DNA from 2 places in the Pseudoalteromonas sp. ASV78 genome. Region 2 is predicted to be linked to the other one. Evidence: predicted binding sites of a transcription regulator. Region 2 holds the regulator's gene; the other holds the start of a gene.
The links. Region 2 encodes NrdR, which represses ribonucleotide reductase genes. Its sites were predicted from a motif close to AAACACNANATNTNGTGTTT; they were not measured.
Positions count from the first base shown of each region.

Region 1: nrdA (class 1a ribonucleoside-diphosphate reductase subunit alpha) is a predicted target of NrdR. The motif match lies at 1,607-1,626, and genes of this name have one in related genera.

Region 1 is NZ_JBLOPA010000001.1:908,317-911,745, reverse strand. Features, by position in the region: gene ubiG (bifunctional 2-polyprenyl-6-hydroxyphenol methylase/3-demethylubiquinol 3-O-methyltransferase UbiG) at 1-654, shown strand, start outside; gene ACMVDV_RS04120 (HAD family hydrolase) at 654-1,337, shown strand; gene nrdA (class 1a ribonucleoside-diphosphate reductase subunit alpha) at 1,739-3,429, shown strand, end outside.
Region 2 is NZ_JBLOPA010000001.1:3,972,672-3,976,100, forward strand. Features, by position in the region: gene thrC (threonine synthase) at 1-311, shown strand, start outside; gene glyA (serine hydroxymethyltransferase) at 629-1,885, shown strand; gene nrdR (transcriptional regulator NrdR) at 1,990-2,439, shown strand; gene ribD (bifunctional diaminohydroxyphosphoribosylaminopyrimidine deaminase/5-amino-6-(5-phosphoribosylamino)uracil reductase RibD) at 2,441-3,429, shown strand, end outside.

The DNA.
Region 1 (3,429 bases), 3.1 Mb from region 2:
GAGCGATGGTGGGACCGCGATGGGGAATTTAAACCCCTTCATGAAATTAACCCTTTACGATTAGATTTTATTGCCGACAAGGCCAATGGCTTATTCGACAAAGAAACCCTCGATGTAGGCTGCGGTGGTGGCATCCTCAGTGAAAGTATGGCGCGAATGGGCGCACACGTTACTGGCATCGATATGGGTCAAGAGCCATTAACCGTTGCGAAACTACATAGTTTAGAAACCGGTGTGAAAGTAGAGTATATTAAAGTACCTGCCGAACAATATGCGCAAGAGCACCCTGCTCGCTTTGATATTATTACCTGTATGGAAATGTTAGAGCATGTGCCGGACCCTGCGTCTATCATTCATGCCGTAGCAGAATTAGCAAAACCTGGCGCCGATGTATTTTTTTCTACACTCAATAAAACCCCTAAGGCCTACCTGTATGCCATTATTGGTGCAGAAAAATTATTAAAGATGGTGCCGGAAGGTACACACGACCACAAAAAGTTTATTAAACCGGCACAACTCATTGCATGGGCTGAGCAAGCTGGATTAAAAGTACGTGCTAGCGCTGGGCTCAGTTATAACCCGTTATCAAAGCAGTACAGCTTAAATACCGACGTAAGCGTTAATTATATTCTCCACTTTGAGAAACTTGCGTAATGGCTGGTTTTAATACAGCAACACCAATAATTGATTACGACGCCTTTATTTTTGACCTTGATGGCACCTTACTTGATACCGCTGACGACCTTGGTGCTGCACTTAATAATGTGTTAACAGCACATAACCAGCCGACTGTTAGCGCCGATGTTTATCGCCCTGCAGCATCTAATGGCGCTGTAGCGCTGCTAGAAGCTGGATTTGGCCAACACTGGCACTCGCATCCAAAACAAGCTACTTTGCGTCAACAGTTGTTAACTGCCTACGCTGATAATATTGCGATTCATAGCCAATGCTTTACTGGCATTGCACAATTATTGATTGCGCTTGAGCAGCAACAGATCAAATGGGGGATCATGACCAACAAGCCTGAATTTTTGACCACCCCCTTAGTGGCAGCTATCTCTGAGTTAAGTGATGCGCAAGCAATTGTCTGTGGTGACACCCTGAATGTAGCAAAACCATCTCCATTACCTTTACTGCATACAGCACAACTGTTAGATGTCGACCCGAGTCGCTGTTTATATATTGGTGATGCGCAGCGCGACATTATTGCAGCCAAAGCGGCGAACATGCACAGCGCTACAGCGTTGTGGGGATATATCCCCAGTGAAGAGGAAGCATTAAGCTGGCAAGCTGATTTTAATTGGCAATCACCAATTGATGCATTTAACCATATATAGTGGCTTGTTAAATATTAACCACTACATATTGTGATCGTGTTATTTTTTGCACATTGTTTGCTGATAAAAAAAGCAGCCTAAATTTATTTTTAAAATGGTTAAATTTAATCGATCATGAGTTGATTTTTATAAATTTCATTTTAATCAAATGGTCAAAGGTTAATGGCTACTAACACAAACGTGTTATCCCGACGTTATCCACAATTTGGGGCATTTATGCCCCTTGCAAATGATCGCATACCACACTATCTTGTGATCCAGAGTTTGATGAACACCAGATGTTGTGGCTAAATGTTATTCAATTAAATTCTCGCTAGCACCGTCTTATGACAATAAAATATTTATTCTAAGAAAAATGTGTCACTAAAAAATTTTATATCCCAAGGAATACAGGCAAAACTATGAACCAACAGCTATCTGTAAGCAAACGTGACGGTCGTAAAGAGTCACTTGATTTAGATAAGATCCATCGCGTTATTGCTTGGGCCGCCGAAGGTCTAAATAATGTGTCTGTCTCACAAGTTGAGCTAAAATCACACATCCAGTTTTATGATGGTATTCGTACTGAAGACATCCATGAAACCATCATTAAAGCGGCCGCTGATCAGATCTCTAAAGAGTCGCCTGATTATCAATATTTATCAGCTCGCTTAGCTGTATTCCATTTGCGTAAAAAAGCCTATGGTCAATTTGAGCCACCGCGTTTATACGATCACATCGTCAAGTTAGTTGAAGATAAGCGTTACGATGCCCACTTACTCGCTGACTACACAGAGCAAGAAATTGATCAATTAGACGAGTACCTTGATCATGGACGTGATTTAAACTTCAGCTACGCAGCAGTTAAGCAGCTTGAAGGCAAATATTTAGTGCAAAACCGAGTTACCGGTGAAATATATGAAAGCGCACAGTTTTTATATATTTTAGTTGCGGCTAGCTTGTTCTCTGATTATCCAAAAGAAACCCGTTTAGACTACATTAAACGTTTTTACGATGCGGTGTCATTATTTAAAATTTCTTTACCTACGCCAATTATGGCGGGGGTACGTACACCTACGCGTCAATTCAGCTCATGTGTATTGATTGAATGTGGTGACAGCTTAGATTCAATCAACGCCACCTCATCTGCGATTGTAAAATACGTATCACAACGTGCGGGTATTGGTATTAATGCTGGGCGCATTCGCGCACTAGGTAGCCCTATTCGCAATGGCGAAGCGTACCACACAGGCTGTATTCCTTTTTATAAGCACTTTCAAACAGCAGTTAAAAGCTGTTCGCAAGGTGGTGTACGCGGCGGTGCAGCGACCCTGTTTTACCCTTTATGGCATTTAGAAGTAGAAAACTTATTAGTGCTTAAAAACAACCGTGGTGTAGATGATAACCGTGTGCGTCACTTAGATTACGGTGTGCAATTTAATAAGCTAATGTACGCGCGCTTGATTAAAGATGATTACATTACATTGTTTAGCCCATCAGATGTACCAGGTCTTTACGATGCCTTTTTTGAAGACCAAGATGAATTTGATCGTCTATACGTGCAATACGAGCAAGATGAATCAATTCGTAAAAAACGTATTAAAGCGATTGAATTGTTCTCAATGTTTGCACAAGAGCGTGCTAGCACCGGGCGTATTTATTTACAAAATGTCGATCACTGTAATACCCACAGCCCGTTTATCGCTAAAGTTGCGCCAATTCGCCAATCTAACTTATGTTTAGAAATTGCATTACCAACTAAACCGTTGAGCAATGTTAATGACGAAGAAGGCGAAATCGCCCTGTGTACGCTATCGGCCTTTAACTTAGGTGCCATTGAGTCACTAGACGAGCTTGAAGAATTAGCTGAACTTGCAGTGCGTGCCTTAGATAACTTACTTGATTTCCAAGACTACCCAGTGCCAGCAGCCCACAATGCAACGATGGGCCGTCGTACACTCGGAATAGGCGTAATCAACTACGCATATTACCTTGCTAAAAATGGCAAACGTTATTCTGATGGCAGTGCCAATGCATTAACGCATAAGACCTTTGAAGCAATTCAGTATTACTTAATGAAAGCGTCAAATGAGCTGGCTAAAGAGCGTGGCGC
Region 2 (3,429 bases):
ATTCAACTAGCGTGAATGAAAATGACACCCAAGCAGTGATGAAGAAAATTCAACAAACAGGTTATGTGGCTGAACCGCATACAGCGATCGCTTATCAGGGTCTTAAAGCTAACTTAGCTGCTGATTCAGCAGGTATTTTCTTAGCTACAGCACATCCGGCTAAGTTTAAAGAGAGTGTTGAAGAGATACTTAATATTGAACTTGAAATGCCAAAACCATTAGCGGATGCCCTAGCAAAGCCATGCTTAGCACAAGATATTAAAGATGATTACCATACATTGCGTGAAGAGCTATTAGCGAAGTTAGGTTAATCAAGACATTAAAATAGTACAATAAAAGCGCTATGAGGCTTATTTATAGCGCTTTTTTATTGCATTAAAGCTATTACTACAGCGGTTCCCGAGAGAGTTTTAAGGACGATTAGTTAGCATTAAAAAATCAAATGTAATCTTGGTTCTAACATTAAATATTTTTATGTTTCAATAAAAAAATATCATTACAAAAACACTGTGAATTAAATTCAATCCCTGTTTAAATATGTTCATCTTTACAGCATAGGCAAATTGACGTTTTCAGCGTATAATTCAGCCTTTAAAAAAATACCATACACGTTGCCCTAGGAGCCCCCATGTTAGAACGTAGCATGAATATTTCGGATTTTGATCCAGAGTTATTTGACGCAATCAACAAAGAGACTGCTCGTCAAGAAGAACACATTGAGCTAATTGCATCTGAAAACTACTGTAGCCCGCGCGTACTTGAAGCGCAGGGATCACAGTTAACTAATAAATATGCTGAAGGCTACCCAGGCAAGCGTTACTACGGTGGTTGTGAGCACGTTGACGTAGTTGAACAATTAGCGATTGACCGTGCCAATGAATTATTTGGTTCAGATTACGCGAACGTACAACCACATGCTGGCTCTCAAGCGAATGCAGCTGTGTTCTTAGCACTTTTAGATGCGGGCGACACTGTACTTGGCATGAGCTTAGCGCATGGTGGTCACTTAACGCACGGTTCACACGTCAGCTTCTCTGGAAAGCTTTACAATGCAATCCAATACGGACTAGATGAAGCAACAGGCGAAATTGATTACGCACAAGTTGAAGCGCTGGCTCTTGAGCACAAGCCAAAAATGATCATCGGTGGTTTCTCTGCATACTCAGGTATTGTTGATTGGGCTAAATTCCGTGAAATCGCTGACAAAGTAGGTGCTTACCTGTTTGTTGATATGGCTCACGTTGCAGGTCTTATTGCTGCTGGCGTTTACCCAAGCCCAGTGCCTCATGCACACGTTGTTACTACAACGACTCACAAAACATTAGCGGGTCCTCGTGGCGGCCTAATCATCTCAGCATGTGGCGACGAAGCGATTTACAAAAAGCTTAACAGCGCGGTATTCCCTGGTGGTCAAGGTGGTCCTTTATGTCACATTATTGCTGCAAAAGCAGTGGCATTTAAAGAAGCACTACAACCAGAGTTTAAAGTATACCAAACACAAGTTGTGAAAAATGCCAAAGCTATGGTTGCAGTAATGCAAGAGCGCGGCTACAAAATCGTTTCTGACAAAACAGAAAACCACTTGTTCTTACTTGATTTAATCGATAAAGACATCACTGGTAAAGACGCTGACGCAGCACTCGGTAATGCTAACATCACAGTAAACAAAAACTCGGTGCCAAATGATCCGCGTTCACCGTTTGTTACTTCTGGTCTACGTATCGGTTCTCCTGCAATCACGCGTCGTGGTTTTAAAGAAGCTGAATCAAAAGAGCTTGCTGGCTGGATCTGTGACGTACTCGACAACATCAATGATGAGTCGGTACAAGCACAAGTAAAAGAGAAAGTTAAAGCCATCTGTAAAAAATTACCTGTTTACGCTTAATTGTTAAGCTGACAGTAATTTAGATCACAATAGCGTTGTTTTTTGCTATTATAAAGGCCGCTTAAACGCGGCCTTTTTTGTTTTTTTAACGGAAGCTGATACCTATGCATTGTCCATTTTGCACCGCAAAAGATACCAAAGTGATAGACTCGCGCCTTGTCGGCGGTGGTCACCAAGTAAGACGTCGTCGTGAATGCAATGAATGCCATGAACGCTTTACTACCTTTGAAGGGGCAGAGCTTGTAATGCCAAGAGTGATCAAACAAGATGGCAGCCGTGAACCGTTTAATGAAGACAAATTGCTTAATGGCTTGCACCGCGCACTAGAAAAACGCCCCGTCAGTACCGAGCAAGTTGATGAAGTGGTTAACATTATCAAATCGCAACTACGTGCCACAGGTGAGCGAGAAATATCAAGTCACTTAATTGGTGAATGCATCATGGAAGCGCTGAAAAAACTCGATAAAGTAGCGTATGTACGTTTTGCCTCAGTGTATCGTTCATTTGAAGATATTCGCGAATTTGGTGAGGAAATCGCCCGTTTGGGAGAATAACATGCACCCACCGCAATTTAGTGAACACGATAAAATTTATATGGCGCGCGCGATAGAGCTTGCTAAGCAAGGGCGTTTTACCACAACACCAAACCCCAATGTGGGTTGTGTGTTGGTAAAAGACAATATTATTGTTGGTGAAGGTTTTCATCAAGTTGCAGGCCAAGGTCACGCTGAAGTTAATGCGCTGTTGATGGCTGGTTCGCAAGCAAAAGGCGCAACCGCTTACGTTACCTTAGAGCCATGTAGTCACTTTGGGCGCACGCCCCCTTGTGCCGAAGGCTTAAAAGCAGCTGGTGTGGTAAAAGTGATTGCGGCTATGGTGGATCCCAACCCACAAGTGGCGGGTAAAGGCTTAGCCATTTTAGCCGACGCCGGTATTGTGGTTGCATCCGGTTTATTAGAACCCCAAGCACGATTGTTAAACCGTGGTTTTTTAAAACGCATGGAGCAGGGAATGCCGTTTGTTACCTGTAAAATGGCGGCCAGCCTCGATGGTAAAACCGCGCTTAAAAACGGTCAGAGCAAGTGGATCACTGGCACTGCTGCCCGTCAAGATGTGCAATTACAGCGCGCACAAAGCTGCGCTATTTTAACCGGTGCAGACACAGTATTAATTGACGATGCTAAGCTCAATGTGCGTGTTGATGAACTGCCTGAGCCATTACCGACGCAATTACCAGTTCGCCAGCCTGTCCGTATCATTATCGATTCACAAAATCGTTTAACGCCTGATTTAGCTTTATTTAGCATTGCAAGCGACATAATAATTATTACCACTGCGCTTGATAAATCAGTGCAATGGCCGCATTACGTAACTCATATTGTGGTGCCTGCAAAAGATCATAAAGTTGATTTAAAGGCCGCATTACGGCAATTGGCACAACAGCAACAGTTTAATCATATTTGGCTAGAAGCAGGGGCAACCTTAGCGGGTAAAATGGCTGAATATAATTTAATCGATGAGTATATTGTCTATCTGGCGCCGAA